One region of the Faecalibacterium sp. Marseille-P9590 genome, then DNA from elsewhere that is predicted to be linked to it. Evidence: a T-box and tRNA genes for the amino acid it is inferred to sense, from the RefSeq annotation. Region 1 holds a T-box; the other holds one or more tRNA genes.

Evidence for each region. A T-box is a leader RNA that pairs with one kind of tRNA and senses whether it is charged. The one in region 1 lies ahead of metG (methionine--tRNA ligase), so its partner is inferred to be a tRNA-Met.
Region 2: it encodes a tRNA-Met, which carries the amino acid that the T-box ahead of metG (methionine--tRNA ligase) is inferred to sense. The anticodon was not compared.

The regions. Positions count from the first base shown of each region.
Region 1 is NZ_JAFREF010000002.1:7,421-14,728, forward strand. Features, by position in the region: gene J3349_RS02680 (methylenetetrahydrofolate dehydrogenase) at 3-236, opposite strand; gene J3349_RS02685 (TatD family hydrolase) at 303-1,118, opposite strand; gene J3349_RS02690 (DMT family transporter) at 1,115-2,077, opposite strand; gene metG (methionine--tRNA ligase) at 2,081-4,078, opposite strand; T-box leader at 4,145-4,385, opposite strand; gene J3349_RS02700 (Dabb family protein) at 4,431-4,733, opposite strand; gene J3349_RS02705 (Ig-like domain-containing protein) at 4,955-5,692, shown strand; gene asnB (asparagine synthase B) at 5,985-7,308, opposite strand, start outside.
Region 2 is NZ_JAFREF010000006.1:94,961-111,695, reverse strand. Features, by position in the region: gene gluQRS (tRNA glutamyl-Q(34) synthetase GluQRS) at 112-1,056, opposite strand; gene J3349_RS08855 (M18 family aminopeptidase) at 1,053-2,366, opposite strand; gene J3349_RS08850 (hypothetical protein) at 2,578-3,180, shown strand; gene J3349_RS08845 (DUF362 domain-containing protein) at 3,250-4,374, opposite strand; gene J3349_RS08840 (undecaprenyl-diphosphate phosphatase) at 4,527-5,357, opposite strand; gene J3349_RS08835 (TrkA family potassium uptake protein) at 5,845-6,258, shown strand; gene J3349_RS08830 (TrkA family potassium uptake protein) at 6,289-6,954, shown strand; gene J3349_RS08825 (PH domain-containing protein) at 6,951-7,382, shown strand; gene J3349_RS08820 (PH domain-containing protein) at 7,379-8,758, shown strand; gene J3349_RS08815 (HAD family hydrolase) at 8,781-9,437, shown strand; gene J3349_RS08810 (SDR family oxidoreductase) at 9,672-10,472, shown strand; tRNA gene J3349_RS08805 (tRNA-Glu) at 10,669-10,740, opposite strand; tRNA gene J3349_RS08800 (tRNA-Met) at 10,832-10,908, opposite strand; gene serS (serine--tRNA ligase) at 11,104-12,432, opposite strand; gene J3349_RS08790 (ParB/RepB/Spo0J family partition protein) at 12,587-13,453, opposite strand; gene J3349_RS08785 (ParA family protein) at 13,470-14,321, opposite strand; gene J3349_RS08780 (ParB/RepB/Spo0J family partition protein) at 14,941-15,735, opposite strand; gene rsmG (16S rRNA (guanine(527)-N(7))-methyltransferase RsmG) at 15,894-16,601, opposite strand; gene J3349_RS08770 (prolyl-tRNA synthetase associated domain-containing protein) at 16,617-16,735, opposite strand, start outside.

The DNA of each region.
Region 1 (7,308 bases):
AATTACTTCACGTATTCGACGGTGTACTCGAAGCCGTACTCTTCCTGCAGCTTCTTGACGGCAGGCTCGCAGTCCTCGATGAAGGTGGGAGCGTAGATGGAAGCGCCGTTGTGGGCCTTCTTGTAGTCCTCAACGATCTGCTGCAGCTTTGCCCAGCCCTCGTTGGCCTTTGCCTGGTCAACGCTGTCGGGGAAGTTGATGATGAATTCGCGGTGAGAAGGGATACGAGCTTTCATAATAGAATCTCCTTATGAAAAAATATGATTTCGAATTTATACAGAAACAGGAAAATGCCCTGAATCTTACAGTTGGTATACAGCTTTGGCGTTCTGCGCCGTCTGGCGGAAAACTTCTTCCGGGCTGATGCCCTTGACGCTGGCGACATACTCGCCGACGTACCGGATGAGGGAGCTGTCGCAGCGGATGCCGCGCACTGGCTCCGGGGCCATGTAGGGACAGTCCGTCTCGAGGACGATCTGCTCCAAAGGCAGAGCCGCAATGGCCTTTGCCGCCCGTTTGGCACCCTTGAAGGTACAGGCGCCGCCAAAGCCGAAATACAGCCCCTGCCGGGCCAGCCACACGGCGTCGTCCGCACTGCCGGAATAGCAGTGGACGACGCCCTTGGGACGGTACTTTTTCAGCAGGGCGTAGACGTCGGCGTGGGCGTTTCGGTCGTGGACGATGATGGGCTTATCCAGCTCAAGCGCAAGGCGGATCTCCGCCTCAAACAGCGCCAGCTGTGCGTCCTTCGGCACAGGCCAGTGGTAGTCCAGCCCGCACTCGCCCACAGCGACCACTTTCGGGTCGTCGTAGCAGGGGGCAAGGGCTTTCATCTCAGCGGCCCAGTCGCCGCCAAAGACCGAGACAGTGGGGGCAGGGCCTTCCTCGCCGCAGTCCTCGGGGGCCAGCAGGCTCTCGGGATGGATGCCGATGGCGGCGTACACCCACGGATAGCGGTGAGCCAGCTCCAGCACCCGGGGCGCGTCCCCCGAATGGGTGGCCTGCTCGCAGACGCCGACCACGCCCTTTTCGGGCAGGCTGTCCAGCAGAGCGAAGCGGTCAGCATCGAAGGCGCGGGCGCTGTAGTGGGCGTGGGTGTCGAAAATCGGGCCGGTCATTGCCCCTCCTTCTTGGCGGGGGCTTTGTTCACCAGCCAGATGCCGACGCAGACGAACACCAGTGCGGCCAGATACTGCCAGCGGAATAGCGGTTCGCCGTTGAGCACAGCGCTCAGCAGCACGTTGACCACCGGGTTCACGAAGCCGAAGATGGCAATGCGGCTGACGGGGTTGTTCTTCATCAGCAAGGCCCAGAGCAGATAGCCGGCGCCGCAGATGAAGGCCAGATACAGCAGCACCAGAATGCCAAACGGCGTCACACTGCCCAGACGCCCGCCGAGAGCCGTACCCAGCACGAAGAGTGCTGCGCCGCCCACGAACAGGTTCAGGAAGCAGACCGCGAAGCTGTCTGCCTTTTTGGTGACGGACTTGTTCCACGGGCCGGACAGGGTGAAGACCACCGTTGCAAACAGCATACAGAAGACACCCCAGCCGCTGCCGCCGCCGTGGTTGCCCAGTGTGCCGATGAGGACGCCCGCAAAGCCGACGGCGCAGCCCAGGGTCTTTGCCGGGGTCATCCGATCGGCATTGCCGTAGATGAAGTGGGCAAAGATGACGCCCAGAAAGCTCTGGGTGCTGTTCAGGATGCCGCCGAACGCACCGGTGAGCATCGCCACGGCGATGTAGTAGAAGGCGTACTGGGTCGTGGTCTGCCACAGGCCCAGTACACAGCACTCGGCAAAGACTTTCCCTTTCGGGAAGGTGGGCATCCGGCTCTGGAGCAGGGTGCTGCCCAGCAGGACGAGCAGACTGCCCAGCATGAACCTTACACCGGCAAAGCAGAAGATGGACGCGGTGTTGGACGGATCGATTTCAAAGAGGCGGTAGCCCATCTTGATGAAGGGGAACGCACAGCCCCACAGCACATTGCAGAAGATGGCCAGCAGCACCGCAAACAGCGGTGTGCCAAAAATTTTGTCCAGCTTCTCGGCGCGGGAAAGAGTCATGTTGTTCTCCATCGCTCAGTGGATGCGCGCGCCCACGGGGGTGTCGTCGCTGTAGAAGGGGATGGAGCAGCCGCCGTCGGCAGTGTCAGCGGCGAAGATCATGCCCTCGCTGACATACTTGCCCTTCATCATCGGGCGGGGTGCCAGATTGCAGACGATGCCGAGCTTCTTGCCGATGAGGTCTTCCGGCTTGAACCACTTGGCGATGCCGGACAGGATGCAGCGCTCACGCTCGCCGTCAAAGACGGTCAGGTGGAGCAGCTTTTTGCTCTCCTTCAGGTTCTCGCAGGCGCGGACCTCGGCCACGCGCAGCTCCACCTTGCAGAAGTCGTCATAGGAGATCTCTGCCTCGTGGGTGAAGTCCACATTGCTCTCCTCGGCGGGAGCAGCGGCCTTCTTCTCAGCCTCTTCCTTGGCCTTCTTAGCGGCCTCGGCAGCGGCCTTGCGCTTCTCGTCCTCTTCCTTCAGGTGGGCAATCTCCTTTGCCACGTCGATGCGGGGGAACAGCGCCTCACCCTTGTGGACGGTGTAGCTCTCCTGTGCGCCGTAAGCGGCCTTCTCCACGTCGATAGCGGAAGCATCCAGACCCAGCTGCTCCATCATCTTGGGAGCGGTGGAGGGCAGGTAAGCGTTCAGCAGGATGCCGGCCACGCGCAGAGCCTCGCACAGGTGGTACAGCACGCTCTCAAGGCGCTCCTTGTTGGCCTCATCCTTGGCCAGAGCCCAGGGGGCGGTCTCGTCGATATACTTGTTGGCGCGCTGGATGACGGCGAAGATCTCCATCAGAGCCTGCGGGATGGTCAGGTTGTCCATGTCTGCCGTGACCTTGCCCAGCAGTTCATTAGTCATGGTCTCCAGCTCGGTGTCGATGGCCTCGGTGCCGGCCACTTTGTGGACAGTGCCGCCGAAGTACTTCTCACACATGGCGACGGTGCGGCTCAGCAGGTTGCCAAGGTCGTTTGCAAGGTCGCTGTTGATGCGGTTGATGAGGGCCTCGTTGGTGAACGTGCCGTCGTTGCCGAAGGGGATCTCACGCAGCAGGAAGTAGCGGATGGCGTCCACGCCGTAGCGGTCGCAGAGGATGACGGGGTCAACGACATTGCCCACGGACTTGGACATCTTGCCGCCGTTCATCAGCAGCCAGCCGTGGCCGAACACCCGCTTGGGCAGCGGCAGATCCAGAGCCATCAGCATGGCGGGCCACAGGATGGTGTGGAAGCGGAGGATCTCCTTGCCCACCATGTGCAGGTCAGCAGGCCAGAACTTGCTGTACTCGTCGTACTTCTCGTTGCCGTAGCCCAGAGCGGAGATATAGTTGCTCAGAGCATCGACCCAGACGTACATGGTGTGCTTGGGGTCGAAAGGCACGGGGATGCCCCACTTGACGGAGGTACGGGAGACACAGGTGTCCTGCAGGCCCTGCTTGATGAAGGCGATCATCTCGTTCTTGCGGCTCTCGGGCTGGATGAACTGGGGGTTCTCCTCGTAGAGCTTGAGCAGACGGTCGGCGTACTTGCCGGTCTTGAAGAAGTAGGCTTCCTCGTGGGCATCGTAGACCTCGCGGCCGCACTCGGGGCATTTGCCGTCCACCAGCTGACTGTCGGTCCAGAAGCTCTCGCAGGGCTTGCAGTAGTGGCCGGTGTACTCGCCCTTGTAGATGTCGCCCTGCTCATAGAGCTTGGTGAAGATCTTCTGGCAGGACTCCATGTGGTAGTCGTCGGTGGTGCGGATGAAGCGGTCGTAGCTGATGTCCATCAGCTTCCACAGATCTTTGACGGTGGCGACGATCTTATCCACGTACTCCTTGGGGGTCACGCCTGCGTCGGCGGCCTTGTCCTGGATCTTCTGGCCGTGCTCGTCGGTGCCGGTCAGGAACATGACGTCGTAGCCCTGCATCCGCTTGAAGCGTGCCAGTGCGTCGCAGGCCACGGTGGTGTAGCTGTGGCCGATGTGCAGCTTGTCGCTGGGATAATAAATAGGTGTGGTGATGTAGAATGTCTTGTGCTCGCTCATGAAAACGATTCTTCCTTTCTTTTGGCGCTAACAGCGAAAAACGCCCCCGCCCTGCCGGCTGTGCCGGACAAGGACGAGAGCGTATAACTTCCGTGGTACCACCTTGTTTCGCCGCACCCTTGCAGACGCGGCCTTGCGCCGGAACTTCCGGCGAGCGCAGTAACGGGCGCACCCGTCGCAGGCTGACATAACGCTTCGCCCGCGCAGCTCAGAGACCATGTTCCGCTCCGCGCGGCCTGCCCGGTTCCATCCTTCGGGCTTTCTGTCAGGCGCAGACGAGGCGTACTCTTCTCTTCACAGCCAATTTACATTATTACATCTAATATACGCAAAATCGGTGGGTTTGTCAATATTAAACCTCGTAATCCAGGCAGACGCGGCTCTTATAGTAGGGCCGCACCTTGCTGTCGGCGACGGCCACATGAGCCGGGTGCTTGGAGTAGCCCTTGAGTGCCTCGGCAGACTCAAAGGTGGTGTCCAGCATCAAATCGGCGTTGGAAGAGGGCAGGCCGTTGATGTTGACGTGGATTTCCACGAGGCCCGGAATCTGACCGGCCAGACCCTCGAGGCCCGCTTTGATGCCGGCCTTGATGTCTGCCTTTTCGGCGTCGGAATATTCGTCCTTGAGCTGCCAGAGAATGATGTGCTTTACCATAATAAAATCCTCCTGTTATTGACCGAAATACTTGCTGCCCTTATTGTAACATCTGCACAAAAACTGCGCAAGAGCTTTTATTTGCTCACGCAGCGGCGGAATGATATAATAAAAGGTAAGAACGGGAACGAGCTGCGGCGCTCTGTCCCGGAACGCAAGAGATTTTTGGTGGACTGCGGGCCGCGCCGATCAGCGCCCCGCAAGACTGTGAGGAACATCAGATGAAAAAGCATTTAGCCCATCTTGCTGCCGCTCTGGCAGTGACACTGCTCTTCGGCGCTGCGGCCGGCCCTCTGAGTGCGGCTGCGGCGGCACCCACGGCGATACTGGACGAAGAAAATACTGCGGCGGCAGAGAGCCGCCTGAACCAGAGCTGGCTGGACATGGAGATCGAGTACGATGACCGGAACCCGGTCTATCAGCTCTATCTGTCCAGCGCCGCCCCCGACGACTGGGTGTACCAGTGGTACAGCACCAATCCCGCTGTGGCGACGGTGGACCGCAACGGCCTCGTAACGGCCCAGAAGCCCGGCAAGACCACCATCGTGGCCAACACCTACACCACCACCCTGCGGTGTGACGTAACGGTGGTGTCCAACGTGGGCCGGGTAACCTTGAACAAGGAGCGGCTGTATCTGGAGAACATCGGCGGCACGGCGGCCCTGAGAGCTTCCGTAGCCGTGGAGAACGGTGACGCAGTACCCATCACCTGGACTACCAGCAACCCTGCCGCCGCCACCGTAGACCCCTTTGGTCTGGTAACGGCGGTGGGGGATGGGGAGGCCCTGATCACCGCCACCACCCCGGACGGCCACAGCGCCTGCTGCAATGTCTACTGCGGCACGCAGGTGGCGATTCAGGAACAGATCGAGGCCGATGAGGCAAAGATCGCCCTCGGCGTCCTTGGCGGTTTCGCCGTCCTCGTGGGTGCGCTGGCGCTGGCAGTCTCCGGCAGCTGAAAAACAATATCAAAATAAAAGCAGGCACGCACCCGGAAAAGCCGGAAATGCGTGCCTGCTTTGTTATGCTCTTACAGCTGCGCTACTGTGGTAAAACATCTTGCGATGTTCCAAATATTTGATGTAATATCGTCTTAAATTGGAACTCCGCAAGGTTTGCGATGTTCGGTTAATTTGCGATGTTCCAACTTCGCACGAAAGTCGAACTCCGCAAAGCGTGCGATGTTCGATTCTGAACGTAATATCGAGCAAAAAGTGGAACTCCGCAAGATAACCTGCGGGTCTCAGAGGATTACACGCCCGAAGCGCCGTAGTTTGCCAGCACACGGGCGGAGGGGTCGTTGACGTTGCAGCCCGGCCATGCCTTGTTGGGCATCCAGAAGTCCACGATGGTGCGGCTCTGGTCGTGGTAGTATTTCTCGAAAATTTCGCGGTAGAACAGGCTCTCCTTGGTAAACGGCATACAATGGGCGGAGTAGTTTGCCCGGCGGAGCTGGAATTCCTCGTCGGTGTAGAGGCTCTCGGCGTACTCCTTGATGTCGTCCACCATGCTGTGGCCTACAGCGTCGGAGAAAGCGGCCTTTTCGCGCCACAGGATCTCCGGCGGCAGCCAGTCGCCCTCGAACGCCTTGCGCAGCAGGTATTTGCCCTTGCCGTAGCTGTTCAGCTTCTTTTCGGGGTCGATGGCCATGACGTACCGCACAAAGTCCAGATCACCGAACGGCACACGGGCCTCGATGCTGTTGGCGGAGATGCAGCGGTCGGCGCGCAGGACGTCGTACATATACAGCTCGCGGATGCGCTTCTGGCTTTCCTGCTGGAATGCATCTGCGGTGGGGGCGTAGTCGGTGTACTTGTAGCCAAACAGCTCGTCGGAAATCTCACCGGTCAGCAGCACGCGTACATCGGTCTGCTCGTGGATAGCCTTGCACAGCAGGTACATCCCCATGCTGGCACGGATGGTGGTAATATCCCAGGTACCCAGCAGACGGATGACCTCTTCAAGGCTGCTGATGACCATATCCCGGTTGATGATGATCTCGTGATGCTCGCTGCCCAGATACTCAGCAGTCTGGCGGGCATATTTCAGGTCGATGGCGTCGGTATCCATGCCGATGGCAAAGGTGCGGATGGGCTTGCCCGGCTTCTTGGCGGCGATGGAGCAGACCAGCGAGGAGTCGAGGCCGCCCGACAGCAGGAAGCCCACGGGTGCGTCAGCGTCCAGACGCTTCTCCACGCCTGCAATGAGCTTTTCGCGGATGTTGGTCAGGATGGTGTCCATGTCGTCCTGCATGGGGGCGGGAACGTCGGCGATGTCCTCGTAGCGGACAAAGCGTCCGTCGCAGTAGTAGCTGCCGATGGGGAAGGGGCGGATGTCATCGCACCAGCCAATGAGGTTCTGCATCTCAGAGGCAAATGCGATCTTGTGGCTGGACTTGGAGTAGCCGTAGAACAGCGGACGGATGCCGATGGGGTCGCGGGCTGCGATGAGGCGGTCTTTGCGGGAATCGTACAGGATGAGTGCGAATTCGGCGTCCATGTGGCGGAACATATCGAGGCCGTACTCATAGTAGAGCGGCAGCAAAATCTCGCAGTCGCAGTCGGAGGTGAACTTG
Region 2 (16,735 bases), on a different contig from region 1:
GTACCCCTTTCTGAAAGCAGAAAAGACCTTCAAGTTCTCTTCATGAAAACTTGAAGGTCTTTTTGTTCTCGTTTCTCCCATTTACGGCTTCGCCGAGGGTGTTACGCTACGCTAAAACAGTCCTTCCGGCAGACAAATATCCTTCTTCGGCACCTTATCCCACGAAAAGTCTTTGATGAGGCTTTCCGGCGTCCGAGGTGCAGGCTCTTCCTGCAAGCCGTAGGCATAGGCCAGACGGCCCACAATGTCCTCGGCCGTATAGCGGGCGCGAAGGTTCTCAAGGCTCTGGTCGCCGTCCCGCTTGGAGAGCCGCCGCCCATCCGACGCCAGCAGCAGAGGGCAGTGGGCGAACTTCGGTGCAGGCAGACCCAGAAGCCGGTACAGATAGAGCTGCCGCGCCGTAGAGGAAAGCAGGTCGGCCCCGCGCACGACTTCGGTGACGCCCATCCGGGCGTCGTCCACCACGACGGCCAGCTGATACGCAAATACGCCGTCGGCGCGGCGGAGGTAAAAGTCACCGCAGTCGCGCAGAAGGTTTTCTGTATGTTCGCCCATACAGCCGTCGGTGAAGGTGATGTTCTCGTCCGGCACCATGAGGCGGTAGGCCGGGGCTTTCTTCTTCCGCTTTTCGGCGATTTCTTCGGCTGTCAGCCCCCGGCAGGTACCTGGATAGATGACATTGCCATCCGAGGTATGGGGCGCACTGGCGGCATGGAGCTGGCTGCGGGAGCAGAAGCAGGGATAGACAAGCCCCATGGCTTCCAGCTTTTTGTAGCTCTCGGTGTAGATGCCGCTGCACTCGCTCTGGTAATATGGCTCATGGGGGCCGCCCTTGCTGCCGCCCTCATCCCAGAAAAGGCCCAGCCACCCAAGGTCTTCTTCCAGCTGGTCGGCGTATTTGCGGGGGCAGCGCTCCGCGTCCAGGTCCTCGATGCGGAGAACGATTCGCCCGCCTCGGCTCCTGGCGCTCAGCCATGCAAGGAGGCTGCACGCGAGGTTGCCCAGATGGAGCCGCCCGCTGGGGCTGGGGGCGAACCGCCCGACGACAGCGCTCACAGGCCCAGCTTCCACTCCCCGTCCTTCGGCTGGAAGATGGGGGTGTTGTAATACTCTGCCACGGCCTTTGCCATGTACTCGGCGTCGGCGCAGCTTGCCGTCTCCATGGCGGAGTGCATGGCCAGCTGGCCCAGACCGATGTCCACCATGGGCATCAGGATCTGATGGCCCAGCAGATTGCCCAGCGTGGAGCCGCCCGGCACATCGGCGCGGTTTGCGAACACCTGCACCGGCACACCGGCCTTCTTGCAGATGGCGGTGAAGGCTGCACCGGTGAATCCGCTGGTGGTGTAGGTCTGGCGGGCATTATACTTCAGCAGGACGCCGCCGCCCATCACGACGGGGTTGGCGGGGTCGCTCTTTTCGGGGTGGTTGGGATGGGTGGCGTGGCCGTTGTCGGCGCTCAGCACCAGTGAGTTGGTGCGGGCGCGGATGCTCTGCTCCCTGCTGACGCCCATGCTCTCCTCGATGCGGGTCAGCACGTCGGCCATGAGGGTACCCTGCGCGCCCTGACGGCTGGAAGAGCCGACCTCTTCGTTGTCGAACATGACCCAGATGTCTCCGCGGCCTTCCTCTTCGCCGCGGCCCTGCAGGAAGCCCCACAGAGTGGTGTAGGCGCACTCGAGGTCGTCGATGCGGCCGGACATGAAATACTCGCCGTTCAGGCCCATGCGGACAGCCTTCTCACGGGTAGCGAGGACAAGGTCAGCGTCGAGGATGTCCTCGGCCTTCACGCCGGCCTCAGCGGCCAGGACCTCTTTCAGGTTTCCGCCCTTGCCGCCGAAGATGGGCTGCAGATCGACCTGCGGGTTATACTTCATGCCGTTGTTCAGGTCGCGGCTAAAGTGGATGCAGAGGTTGGGGATGCAGGCCAGCGCACGGTCGGGGCAGACCAGACGACTCTCGATGCCGCTCTCGGTGCGCACCAGCAGACGGCCTGCCACGGTCAGCGGGCGGTCGAGCCAGGAGGGCATGATCATGCCGCCGTAGCCCTCGACCTCGGCCTTGGCGAAGACCTTGTCCTCCGTGTCGAACTGCTTGATACGCCAGGTGGGCGAGTCGCTGTGGCTGGCGGCTGCGTGCCAGCCGGTCAGCTCACCCTTGGGCATACGCCATGCCAGCACGGCAGAGCCGTTGCGGGTGGTGTAATACTTGCCGCCGGGGGCCAGCTCCCACGCGGCACTCTCGGGGCAGTTCACATAGCCCTCGGCTTCCAGAATGGCGGCCGCAGCAGCCGTGGAGTGGAAAGCACTGACGCCGGCGTCCAGAAAACGGAAAAGCTCCTCTATCGAAAAAGCTGCATTCTTCATGGTTATTTTCTCCTTGGTATTTTAACGATTCCTGTACCCTTTATTATAGCCCGCTGCGCCGGAAAGGTCAATCCGGCCCCACTGCGCGGCCCCTTAAAATTTGTTCGTGGCAAGGCCGATTGACAACCGCGCGGCAGAACAGTATACTAGTCTCAGAGAGATATTTTCCCCGGCCTGCGGGCCGGGCGCAGATAGAAGGAGGACATCCCCTATGACTCAAAAGCACATCCTTTCGCTCCTTGTGAGTGCTGCTCTGCTGTGCGGCCTGCTGGCAGGCTGCTCCAATACAAACGGCGACGCCTCCCACGCAAGCTCTTCGGCTTCTGAGCCGTCCAGCGTCAGCAGCGAGAGCGCCCCCAGCAGCACCGCGCAGGCCGACACCTCCGGGCTGTTCAATAAAGATTTCGACGAGAACTCACTGTTCAGCGTAGACGGTACTGCAGCCGCCTTTGAGCCCAGCCTCGGCTGGGGTCCCGGTGTGTCCGGCTGCTCCCTCAAGAGCGTGCAGGCCGCAGCCACCCTGCTGGTCTGGGCCGACGAGGCAAACCTCTCTGCCCGCACGGAAACGGCCATTGAGGACGCCTACACCCAGTGGTACGACAACCTCTCCGACTCGGAGCAGGAGGGCTTTGCCGAGGCATGGCCTATGATAAAGGACGATGCCGCTGCCCTGCTGGAAGACAAGGACGCCATGGCAGGCCGTCTGGAGGACGTGGGCCTCGACGCCAGGAAGTTGACCTTCTCTGAGAAGAACTGGAACGCCCTTGAGGATGTCGTTGACCCCCTCGTGCCAGAGGCAAAGGGCGAGTATTAAATCACAGAGAAAAGGCCGGACGCCTTTCCGCTTTGGTGCGGGAGTCGTCCGGCCTTTGTTTTATCGGGATCAGACTTTCTTGAGGGTGTAGGCGCGGGTACCCATGCCGACCTTCTCGGCCTGCTCGAGAGTCGCTTTCCACTCGATGTTGGGGTTAGAGTCCTTGAAGTTGTCGTGGTGGCAGTTCCAGCCCGGGGTGGCGAGGTTCTGGCCCAGCTGGCTGTTGGGCAGCGGAGCGGCGTTCAGGCAGGCGTCAGCACAAGCCTGGTCGAGGGCCACCGGGTCAAAGGAGGCGAACATGCCGATGTCCGGCAGGATGGGCGCGTCGTTCTCGCCGTGGCAGTCGCAGTTGGGGCTGATGTCCTGCACAAGGCTGATGTGGAAGGTAGGGCGGTCATGGCAGACGGCGGCGGCATACTCGGCCATCTTGCGGTCCAGCATCTCGTTGGCGCTGTCGCACAGGGCATAGATGGCGTCGAAGTTGCAGGCACCGATGCAGCGGCCGCAGCCCTTGCACTTGTCCTGGTCGATGACGGCCTTGTTCTTCTCGTTGTAGCTGATGGCGTCGGAGCCGCACTCCTTGGCGCAGCGGTGGCAGCCGCGGCAGAGGTCTTCCTGCACCGCCGGGTGGCCGGAGGCGTGCTGCTCCATCTTGCCGGCGCGGGAGCCGCAGCCCATGCCGATGTTCTTGATGGCACCGCCGAAGCCGGTGGACTCGTGGCCCTTGAAGTGGCTCAGGCTGATGAAGATGTCGGCGTCCATGATGGCGCGGCCGATTTTAGCGGTCTTGCAGTATTCGCCGTTCGGCACAGGCACCTCCACCTCATCGGTGCCGCGCAGGCCGTCGGCGATGATGACCTGACAGCCGGTGGTCATGGGCCAGAAGCCGTTCAGCTGGGCGCAGGTCAGATGCTCGAGGGCGTTCTTGCGGCTGCCAGGGTACAGGGTGTTACAGTCGGTCAGGAAGGGCATACCGCCCTGCTCCTTGCACAGGTCGGCCACGACCTTGGCGTAGTTGGGGCGCAGATAGGCCAGGTTGCCCAGCTCGCCGAAATGCATCTTGATGGCGACGAACTTGCCCTCCATGTCGATGTTCTTGATGCCTGCCGCGATGCACAGGCGGCGCAGCTTATCGGTGAGGCTGGTACCCACGGGACAGCGGAAATCGGTATAGTAGACGGTCGATGCTTCCATCGGCTTTTCCTCCTGTTTTCTTTGACGTTTTCGACTTTGCGGCGCGTATCTGCCGCGCTCATACTCTCTGAAAGCATTATAGCACGACGCAGGGGCAGGCGCAAGAAAAGCCCCTCGCCGAAGCAAGAGGCTTAAAAGACCTGAGTTCGATTTTACACCATTGCGGACACCACTGCCACGGCCAGCACCACAAGGCCGAGGGCGATACGGTAGATGCCGAAGAAGGTGAAGTTGTGGCGCTTGACGTAATCCATCAGGAAGCGGATAGCCGCCAGGCTGACCACGAAGGCCACCACGCAGCCCACCGCCAGCACAGCCACCTCGGTGCCGGTGATGGCGACACCGGAGACGGCGAATTTGAGCACCTTGAGCAGGGATGCACCCGCCATGACCGGGATGGCGAGGTAGAAGGTGAACTCCGCCACGCAGGCACGGGAGAGGCCCAGCAGCAGGCCGCCCACGATGGTCGCGCCGGAACGGGAGGTGCCGGGGATGATGGCCAGCATCTGCCAGACGCCGATGATGAGGGCGTCACGGTAAGTGATCTGTTCCAGATGGGTGACGTGGGGCGCAGTGCGGCGGCTCTCCACCACGAGGAACAGCACACCGTAGAGGATGAGCATTGCGGCCACGGTGATGTAGTTGTAGAAGTGAGCCTCCATCCAGTCGTCCAACGGGCTGATGACCAGCACCGGCAGGGTGGCAGCGACCACCTTGAACCAGAGCTGCCAGACGCTGGGCTTGGAGATGACGCGGCCATGCCGCAGGCCGAAGGGCCACAGCTTGCCCCAGAACAGCACCACCACCGCAAGGATGGCACCCAGCTGGATGACCACGCGGAACATGGACATGAACTCTTCGCTGGCGTTGAACTTTACCACCTGTTCCAGCAAGATCATATGGCCTGTGGACGAGATGGGCAGCCACTCGGTGATGCCCTCCACGATGCCCATCAAGATCGCTTTGATGATCTCAAGAAACATATAAGCACTCCTCCTGCCGTACGCCGGGCGCACGGGCTTTTGTGATTCTTATCGTCATACTGTTTCAGTATACCATATTCCGACTCTTTGCGCACCAGGAATTCAAAAATTTTATCTCTGGAGTCCCCTACAGCTTTTCTATTTATCTGCGGGGGAAAATATGCTATACTGGGATGTAGATTTATTGTAGGACACTACGTCCAGCGAAAGCCTAACACCCTCGGCGAAGCCGTAAATCGGAGAAACGAGAAAAAAGCGTTTAGCGAAGCGGCTAGCTTTTTTCCGTTTTGACTTCCCCTTTGGGGTCTGAAAGGGGCGAGCAGCCCCTTTCTCGTGGATCCAGCGCGTCGAAATCGCTGGTGGTTTTCTGGTTCTCTTTTGACATCAAAAGAGAACATCAGCCTTAATGTAAAAGCGTTTTGCCCAGCGCACAGGCGCGAAAGCCAACTTATATGTTTTATCTTTTATTTTTTAGCGAGGTAATTTCATGAACATTCTTGTAATCGGCTGCGACCAGGTGGGCGCATCGCTGGTGCGGGACCTGGAGCGCATCGGCCACGACATCTCCATCATCGAAAAGGACTCCGAACAGCTCAAGCGTCTGGACGCCTTCGACGACTACACCTTCAGCGGCAACGCCCTTGTGGGCGACCCCACCGACCCCGATGTACTGCGTCAGGGAGGCATCGAGAACTGCGACGCCGTGGCCGCTGTCAGCGAGGACGACTCCCTCAACCTGATGGCCGCGCAGATCGCCAAGAGCCTCTTTCAGCGCGAAAAGGTCATCTGCCGCGTCTCCGACCCCCACCTGCAGGTACTCTACCACAAGGCTTACGAACTGGACACCATCTGCCCCACCGTCCTCACCGAGCAGGCCGTGTTCCGTTCTCTCGCCAAATAACCGATACCATTTGTATAATGAGGTAGCATTATGAAAGTTTGTATTGCCGGCGGCGGGCGTGTGGGCCGGTATCTGGCCCAGAGCCTGCTGGCCAACCGCCACGAAATCGTCATCATCGAGCCAGTGGAGAGCCAGTGCCGGATGCTGGCCGATATGCTGGACATCCCGGTCATCTGCGGCGACTCCATCAGCGTGGACACTCTGCGCACCGCCGACGTCGCCAGCTGCGACGCCTTTGTGGCTGTGACCGGCTCTGACGAAGACAACCTTGTGGCCTGTCAGATCGCCAAGCGGGAGTTCGGCGTAGACCGCACCGTGGCCCGGGCCTCCAACCCCAAGAACCGCGAACTGCTCCACACTCTCGGCGTGGACACCGTGGTCTGCGGCACCGACAACCTGAGCCACATTCTCGAGCGGGAGATCGAGACGGATACCATCCGCCAGCTCCTCTCTCTGGGCGGCGGCACGGCCAGCCTGAATGAAATTTTGCTGCCCGAGAATTTCCTCTACGCGGGCAAGGCCATCATGGACATCCCCATCCCGGGCGACACCATCCTGATCAGCATCACCCGCGACACCGAGTTCATCATCCCCCACGGCAGCACGATCCTGCTGCCCTGGGACCACATCCTCTGCCTGACCCGTGACGACAGCCTGCACGAGCTGACCGAGGCCTGGGGCCTCAGCGATAAGTGACGGAGCAGGAGCTGCGGCGCACCGCCGTCATCATCCCGCCTACTGGCCGGGCCGTCCTCTGCGTCTGGGCGGCGGTGCCGGGGCTGTTCGCTGCGCCCTTCGTGTTCTGGCAGAGCATTGTCGCTGGGGCGGGTTTCTGCCTGCTCTGGGGCTTTCTGGTCTACTGCCTCTGGGCTCGGGCCTGCAGCTTCGCTGCTGTGCTGGGGGAACGGACCGTGACGGTCTACTCCGGCGTTGCGCTGCCAGTGCGTCAGGTGCTTCCCCGCCGGGCTGTTACCAGCGTCCGGCTGCTCCGGACACCCCTGCTGCGGCTGGGCGGCGTCTCGCTGCTCATCGTGGCGGCCCCAGGTGCGAAGCTCTTTCTGCCCGCCATCCCGGCCCAGCAGGCCGGGCTTCTGGCCCACATTCTGGCGGAGGATGCACCATGACCCGACAACGGCATTACCACCCCCTCGCCGCCCTCCGCTTCCTGCGCAAGGCGGTCGTCGTCTGCCTGCTGCCGCTGGCGAATGCCCTGCTGGAGTTCAGCCTGAACGCTCTGCTCACAGCTCTGCGGCAGGACGCCGCGCTTCTGCTCTTCCTCTGCGGGGCCAGCTCCATCCTGCTGGAAGCCAGCAGCTGGGCGCTGGATGAGGCCGGTGTGCTCCGGCTGCGGTGGGCGTTCATCTCCAAGCGGGAGCGCATCATCCGGGGCGAAGCTCTGGCCGCACTGACCATTGAGCGGCCGCTTTTCTTTCGGCTGCTCGGGGCCAGCCGGGTAGTGCTCTACCCGGTGGGCCAGCCTGCCAAGCGAGCCGTCACCCTTTATTTGCACAAAGAAGACGCGCAGGAGCTTGCTGACCGCCTGATGCCTGTCCGGGACCCGGTCTGCCACCGCCCTGCCGGGGGCGAGCGGGCCGCGCTGGTGGTTTTGGGTGCCAACGGTCTGTCCACGCTGGCGCTGACCTATTTGGCCATCCGGCAGAGCCGACCATTTCCCCTCACCGCCGAGGCAGTAGCCCTCTCCCGGCTGAACGTCCTCGTCCGGTTCGCGGCCCACTGGCTGCCCGCCGGTGCGGCGTGGATGCTGGTGCTGACCGGGTCGCTCTTCGGCATCAGTCTGGCCCGCAGTTTTGTCCAGACCGTCCATTATACGGTCTGGCACACTGCCGACCAGCTGGGCAGCCGGGGCGGCTGGCTGTCCCGGTTCGAGTTTCGGGTGCGGAGCAGTGAGATAAGCTACGCGGACGTCCGCGTCTCCCCCATCGCCCGGCTCATGAAGCGCTGGCCGGTATTCGTGGTGGCAGGCAGCTGCCGCCCGGAACTGCCGCTTTTCGTCTACCGCTCCGGGCAGGAAGAGCTGTTCCGGGAGCTGCTGCCCGAGTTCCGGATGCCGCCCGACACCCGGCACGACCTCACCCACCGCAGCGCCGTTTTCTTTGCGCCTGCCGGCATCCCGTTCGGGCTGTGCCTGCTGCTGGTGCTGGTTTCCCGCAGCGTTCTGCCTGCCCTCACGGGGACATTGCTCATCCCGACAGCGGTATTTGCCGTCTTTCTGGCGGGCGGGCTGATGGGCTGGCTGAAAGAGGGCATCTGGCTCCGGGAGGGCCGGTTCACCCTGCGGCGGCAGAAGGGTGTTTATCTCCACTGCATCTGTGTGTTCCACCCGGATGTCTGCCTGCGCACCTTCCAATCGCCCTGGGCGGCACGTTATCAGCGCATGACGCTGACGCTGGCTCTGCCCGGGCAGGTGCGGCTCAAGGTGCGCAGCATCCCCGTGCGGGACGCTGCGCCCTGTCTCAACGCTTTGGAGCAGGAAACATAAAACAAAAGGAAGTCTGATTCTCATGATAAAAACCATTCTCTTCGATTTGGACGGCACCTTACTGAACACCATCGACGACCTGGCCGACGCGGCCAACTGGGTCTGCTTCCAGCACGGCTGGCCGACCTTTCCAGTAGAGACCTACAAGCACTTCGTGGGCAACGGCATCCCGAAGCTGGTGGAGCGCTTTTCCCCGGAGAACGCCCGGACGCCCGAACAGCTTGCCGCCACGCTGGCCGAGTTCTCGGCCCGGTATGACGCCCACAAGGAAGACAAAACGGCCCCCTATCCCGGCATCCTGGAACTGCTGGCCGCGCTGAAGGCCGAGGGCGTCCAGACCGCCGTTTTTTCCAACAAAGCGGACTCTTTTTGTGGAAAGATCATCGAGCACTACTTCGGCCCGGACAGCTTTTCGCTGGTGCGGGGCAGCCGTCCCGGTGTTCCCACCAAACCCGACCCGGCTGGCGTCTACTCTCTGATGGCTGACCTCGGCGCAGACCCGCAGAGCACCCTTTTCGTGGGCGACAGCGACGTAGACATCCTTACGGGACACAATGCCGGTCTGCCCGCTCTGGGCGTTCTCTGGGGCTTCCGGGGCGAAGCAGAGCTGACCACCGCCGGTGCCGATGCTCTGGCCGCAAAGCCGGAAGATATTCTGACGTATCTCCACCAGCACTGAAAAACAAAAGCACGGCCCTGCCGGGACGCTGAAATGCATCCTGGCAGGGCCGTATTTTTTTGCAAAAGGAAATGATGAAAAAATACCGCGAGTGAGCGTCTGCGCCATTCCTCAAGCAAAGAAAAAACGATTCAAAAGCGCTATTTTACAATTTTCCGATTTTCTGATATACTCGAGCTATAGAACAACCCCCGGCAGAACACCGAGGGACATCGAAACAGGAGGTTACAACTTATGGGCTTTTTAACTGGTAAAACCGCCATCATTACCGGCGCAGGGCGCGCTGTCCTGAAGGATGGGAGCTGCGGCTCCATCGGCTACGGCATCGCCACCGCATACGCCAAGGAGGGCGCGAACCTCGTCATCACAGGCCGCAATGTCAAGAAGCTGGAAGCAGCCAAGCAGGAGCTGGAAAGCCTCTACGGCATCAAGGTGCTGACCGTGCAGGCCGATGTCTGCGCGGGCGGCAACAACGAGGCCACTGTGGCAAATGTGGTCAAGCAGGCTGTCGATACCTTCGGCGGCATTCAGGTGCTCATCAACAATGCACAGGCTTCGGCCTCCGGCGTGCCGCTGACCGAGCACACCACCGAGCAGTTCGATTTGGCCATCTACTCCGGCCTCTACGCCGCTTTCTACTACATGAAAGCCTGCTACCCCTATCTGGCTGAGTCTCACGGCAGCGTCATCAACTTCGCTTCCGGCGCTGGCCTCTTCGGCAACTTCGGCCAGTCGGCCTATGCTGCCGCCAAGGAGGGCATCCGCGGTATGTCCCGCGTCGCCGCCACCGAGTGGGGCAAGGACGGCATCAACGTCAACGTGGTCTGCCCGCTGGCATGGACGGCCAAGCTCGAGCAGTTCAGGGACGCCTACCCTGACGCTTTCAAGGCCAACGTCAAGATGCCTCCCATGGGCCACTACGGCAACGCTGAGACGGAGATTGGCCGTGTCTGCGTCCAGCTGGCCATGCCGGATTTCAAGTATATGTCCGGCGAGACCTTGACGCTGGAAGGCGGCATGGGCCAGAGACCGTAAAACGACATCATCTGCTTCCTTGCATAACGAACCCCCGCCTGCCGGATGGTGCAGGCGGGGGTGATTTTTGCTCTGATTCCCGTTCGGGTCAAATAAAATGCAAACCTGAACATCAGCAACCACGGTAGACATTCCTGAAGATTGGGACCCTAACACTAAAAAAGCTCCTCAATCCTAAGATTGAGGAGCTTTTTTATGACCCGTACGGGAATCGAACCCATGTTACAGCCGTGAAAGGGCCGTGTCTTAACCGCTTGACCAACGGGCCTTAGAAATACAGAGCTTCGCTAAAACCTCCGACTTTCATCATCCACTATTGCGGACGACCGTCCCCCTTATCTTAGCGAAACTCTGTAATGTGGTAGCGGTAACTGGATTTGAACCGGTGACACTTCGGGTATGAACCGAATGCTCTAGCCAACTGAGCTATACCGCCATATTTATTTGTTGCACTTGAACAGTGCTTTATTATTATATCCAACAACCCCCGTTTTGTCAACAACTTTTTCAAAAAAATCTTCAATTTTTTCATTCTTTCTGATTTTATACGTCTGTACGCAAAAAGTCCCCGCCATCCTGTATGAATGGCGGGGACTTTCAACATTTTATTGGAGAATGGTGGAAAGCAGGCTTACTTCTTGTGGACAGGCACCATGACCTCGAGGCCGCCCATGTAGGGCTGCAGGACCTTGGGGATGGTAACGCTGCCGTCGGCCTGCAGATGGTTCTCGAGGAATGCGATGAGCATACGCGGAGGAGCCACGCAGGTGTTGTTCAGAGTGTGGGCCAGATAGGTCTTGCCATCCTTGCCCTTGACGCGGATGTGCAGGCGGCGGGCCTGTGCATCGCCCAGGTTGGAGCAGGAGCAGACTTCGAAGTATTTCTGCTGGCGGGGGCTCCATGCCTCGATGTCGCAGCTCTTGACCTTCAGGTCAGCCAGGTCACCGGAGCAGCAGTTCAGCTGACGGACAGGGATCTCCATGCTGCGGAACAGCTCGACGGAGTTCTTCCAGAGCTTCTCGTACCAGTCAGCGCTCTCCTCGGGACGGCAGACGACGATCATCTCCTGCTTCTCGAACTGGTGGATGCGGTAGATGCCGCGCTCCTCGATGCCGTGAGCGCCCTTCTCCTTGCGGAAGCAGGGGCTGTAGGAAGTCAGGGTCAGGGGCAGAGTAGCCTCATCCAGAGTCTGGTCGATGAAGCGGCCGATCATGGTGTGCTCACTGGTGCCGATGAGGTAGAGGTCCTCACCCTCGATCTTGTACATCATGGCGTCCATCTCAGGGAAGGACATGACGCCCTGCACCACGTTGCCGTGCATCATGAAGGGAGGGATGACATAGGTGAACCCCTTGTCGATCATGAAGTCGCGGGCATAGGCCAGAACAGCCTCGTGCAGGCGGGCGATGTTGCCCAGCAGGTAGTAGAAGCCATTGCCGGCCACGCGGCCTGCGGCGTCCATATCAATGCCGTCGAAGCTCTCCATGATCTCGGTGTGGTACGGGATGGGGAAATCAGGCACGACCGGCTCACCGAAGCGCTGAGCCTCGACGTTGTAGGTGTCGTCCGGGCCGATGGGTACGCTGGGGTCGATCATCTGGGGGATGGTGTACATGATCTCCTGAATGCGTTCAGCCAGCTTTGCCTCCTCGTCTTCCAGCTCTGCCATCTTGTCGGCGTCAGCCTTGACAGCGGCGTTGTTGGCGTCGATCTGAGCCTGCAGCTCGGCCTTCTTGGCCTCGTCGTCGCACTTCTTCAGCTGGCCGAACAGAGGGCCGTTGGCCTTGCTCAGCTTGTTGCGGGCAGCCTTCAGGGACTCGACTTCCTTCAGGCACTCGCGGTACTTGGCGTCCTTCTCGATGACTTCGTCAACGAGAGGGAGCTTTGCATCCTGAAACTTCTTCTTGATGTTTTCCTTGACCGCATCCGGGTTGTCGCGGACAAATTTGATGTCAAGCATGATAACTCTCCTTATACTCTATTGCTTGCACAGGGGGCGTTCCCCGCTGTGCCGTTCAAAGGCGGTGTTCCCCGCCTTGGTACGCATTTCTAATAACTTTTCTGCTTAGGCTCTCCTATTAGGAGAGCTGTCGAGCGATAGCGAGACTGAGAGGTTACTCCGCGCTGTACTGCCCCAGCAGATTTGCAAAGGCTTTCAGCTGATCGTCCGAATAGAAATGGACGGTCAGCTTGCCTTTGCCGTCGTGGTAGGCCACGCGGACTTCGCTGCCCAGCGCCTGCTTGAGGCTTTCTTCCACCTCCACTGGCAACGCGCTCGGCAGCGGCGCGGCCACAGGCTCTTTTGCGGGCTTTGCCAGCTTTTTGCACAAAGCTTCGGCCTGACGGACGTTCAGCTGGTTGTCCGCTATCATCTGAGCCGCTTCCTCCTGCAGCTCCGGCGTAGGCAGGCCCAAAACGACCTTTGCGTGTCCGATCGTAATGAAGCCGCTTTTCAGCAGTTCCAGCACTGTTTCCGGCAGGCTCAGCAGCCGCAGGCTGTTGGCCAGTGCGCTCCGGCTCTTGCCCAGCTTGCGGGCGGCCTGCTCCTGGGTCAAATCGCAGCGGGTCATCAGCTCACGGATGCCGGCCGCCTCTTCCACGGGGTCAAGGTCTTCGCGCTGCAGGTTCTCCACCAGCGCAAGCTCCATGGCCTGCTCATCGGTCACGTCCTTGACGATGACCGGCACCTCGGTGAGGCCCGCCATCCGGCTGGCCCGCCAGCGGCGCTCGCCTGCCACGATGAGGTAGCCGCCGGACGGCTTCGGGCGCACCGCAATGGGCTGCAATAAACCGTGCTCGGCGATGCTAGCCGAAAGCTCTGCCAGCGTCTCGTCGTCGAAGGTCTTGCGGGGCTGGCCGGGGTCTGGCTCAATCTCCCGCAGGGGCAGCGTCTCGATTCTGGTATCTGACTCAAAGCTGGGGGCGGCGTCCTCAAACAGACTTTCCAGCCCCCGGCCCAGTCCTCCTCTTCCTTTTGCCATTGGTCTCCTCTCTCCCTCAGCCGTCCATCTTCACATCGGCCAGCCCCATCGTCTCGACCGGTTCCGCTGCAGCTTTTCCGCGGCGGCGCTTGGGTGCAGCTTCGGCGGGGCGGTTGCTCTTCACGAACTCGATGGCAAGGTCCATATACGCCTCGCTGCCCTTGCCCTTCGGCTCATAGAAGTTGATGGGCTGGCCATAGCTGGGAGCTTCCGAGATGCGGATGCTGCGCGGGATGGTGGTCTGATACACCTTGTTTCCAAAGTATTTCTTGACCTGCTCCACCACCTGCAGTGTCAGGTTATAGCGGACAGAGAACATGGTGAACACCACGCCTTCGATGTCCAGATAGGGGTTGTACTTTTTGCGGACGGTCTTAAGAGTGCTGATAAGCTCCGACAGACCTTCCAGCGCATAATACTCGCACTGCACCGGGATGAGGATGCTGTCGCAGGCGCACAGGCCGTTCAGCGTCAGCAGGTCAAGGCTGGGCGGGCAATCGATGAAGATAAAGTCGTAATCTTTCTGGATGGGGGCCAGCGCCTTGCGCAGGCGGCTCTCGCGGCCCGGCAGGTCGATCATCTCAAGGCTGGCACCCGCGAGGCGGGTGTTGGAGCCGATGACGTCGGTGCGAAACTCCGTCTTGCGGACAGCCTGCCGCGCGTCGGCCTCGCCGATGAGAATTTCATATGTACCAATATCTACACTCCGCTTGGAAATACCATAACCGGTGGTGGTGTTGCCCTGTGGGTCGAGGTCTACGATGAGCACTTTTTTGCCCAGCGCCGCCACGCAGGACGAGAGGTTGACGGCTGTGGTGGTCTTGCCCACACCGCCCTTCTGGTTTGCAACAGCAACGATTTTTGCCACGCTACTTGCTTCCTTCCGGGAAAAAGATTTGTTCCACATGGAACATTTCGAGGACGAAGCCCGCCGTTTTCCCCTCAGCAGGTCCCTTATACAGCTTAGTATAGCACATCAGCGCGGCTTTTTGAACTGGTTCTTTATAATTTTACGTTCTTTTGATGGCCACACAGCTCTTTTTCGCATTCAAATTCAGTTTTCGCCTTGCGTAAACATAAAATCTTCGGCGAAGCCGTAAATCGGAGAAACGAGAAAAAAGCGTTTAGCGAAGCGGCTAGCTTTTTTCCGTTTCGACTTCCCCTTCGGGGTCTGAAAGGGGCGAGCAGCCCCTTTCTTGCAACGGCGACGACCGCCGCCTGCGGCGGAAACAGGGAGGAGCTGTTGGGGCCGCGGTCAGCAGGACACGAGTGCCGCCCAAAGCACGAAGTGGACGCTGGGTACCGCAACCCGTCGGATCCCGCGCCTCGAAAGTAGCGGGCACTTTTCTGGTTCTCTTTTGGTGCGCAAAAGAGAACTTTGCCCCAATGCAAGAACGATTTAATCCACGCCATCGGCGCGCAATCCCACCCACCTTACCAGAAAGAAAGAGAGCCAATGTTCCACATGGAACACTGGCCCTCTCCCCTCACCTCTGCGCCGCTGCCGTCGGGATGCGCACGGTATACTCAATGTACCCATCCCGCTCTTCCCGGTGCGCCGTTGCCGGTACACCGTTGTCCGTCATCAGGCGGATGGCGTGGTCGATGGTATTCACAAAAATGCGGACGTCCTTCACCATTGAGATGCGGTGACGTCCCGGGGCAGCTGCGTTCAGCAGCTGCTCGATGTACAAGTCTGTAGCCCGGGCGTTCATCTTCCGCTTGGCGATGGTGATGAGCGCTTCACTGCGGCGGTTCTCCGGCAGACGCAGCACTGCCCGGGCGTGGCGTTCCGTCAGGCCGTTGTCCAGCACGAACTGCCGCTGGTCCTGGGTGAGCTGCAATAATCGCAGCTTGTTGGCCAGTGTCGGCTGAGCCATGCCAAGCCGCTTGGCTGCCTCCGCCTGCGTACAGTCCCACAAGACCATCACATCCCGCAGGCCCTGCGCCTGCTCGAAGGGGTTCAGATTCTCCCGCTGAAGATTTTCCAGAAGCCCCATCGCCGCCGTCTTGTCGTCGGCATAGTCGCAAAGGATGGCCGGGATGGTCTGCATCTTTGCCATCTTGCAGGCGCGGAGGCGCCGCTCCCCCGCCACCAGCTCATAGCCGTCTTCTTTTTTGCGCACGGCTATCGGCTGCAGTAAGCCGTTCTCCCGGATGCTAGCCGCAAGCCCCGCAAGCTCCTGCTCGTTGAAATTCGTCCGCGCCTGAAATGGCGACGGCTGGATGCTCTCAATCGGGAGAGCGTAGATTTTTCCGGCAGATTTCTTTCTCTCAAACATGATACCGCCCCTTTTCGTCTGGAATCGTCATAGTTTTCAACTTTTTCCCAGGAAAACGTGGAAAAGTCAGCTGCTTACATCCCCAGTTTACCAGAAAATAAAAGACCCTGCCAGAAGATTCGTTCGGCAGGGTCTTGCATTTTCTATTCGATGCTCCGTTATTTCAGCGGACTTTTCGCAATTTTTCCGCCGTTTCTGGGGTAGGCAGTCGGAGTTTGCGAAATCTTTTTGCAGAGGATGAGGGTGCGGGTATCGCCGCCCGGAAGATGGAGGGTGCGGGTCTCTTTGTACTCGCCGCCCAGCTTCTTGATGGCGCCCCGGGCTGCGGCCAGCTCTTCTTCGCCGGAAGCGCCCTTCATGGCAAGGAAGTTTCCACCCACCTTCACCAGCGGCAGGCAGTATTCTGCCAGCATGGGCAGAGCCGCCACCGCGCGGGCCGAAGCCAAATCGAACTGTTCACGCCACGCCTTGCGAGCAGCTTCCTCGGCGCGCTCCTTGGCGAACTCCACACCGGTAAGGCCCAGCTGGCCGCAGGCGTATTTCAGAAACTCCACCCGCTTGCCGGTGGGTTCCATCAGGGTCAGCTCCAACTCGGGCTTGAAAATCTTCGTCACGATGCCCGGGAAGCCCGCGCCTGCACCGACATCCACCATCTTCCCTGCCACCTCAGGCTGAGAGGCAAAGAGCAGGCTGTCGAGGAAGTGCTTGTCCTCGATGCCCTCCGGGTCAGTGATGGCAGTCAGATTGACCTTCTGGTTGTACTCCACCAGAATCTCCGCAAAGGCGTCCAACTGGTCGAGCTGGGTTCCGGTGAGCGCGATGTTCCATGTGGAACATTTCTGTTCCAGCCGGTTCTTATCTATCATAGCAAATTCCTTTCTTTACTCGCCCGTCAGATGCACAAAAATCGGCTCATGATGCACCGCCGGCAGGAATTTTTCAAATACATCTGCCGTCCGCAGCTTGAGCGATGAGGTGTTGATGCAGGGATGGCACCCCA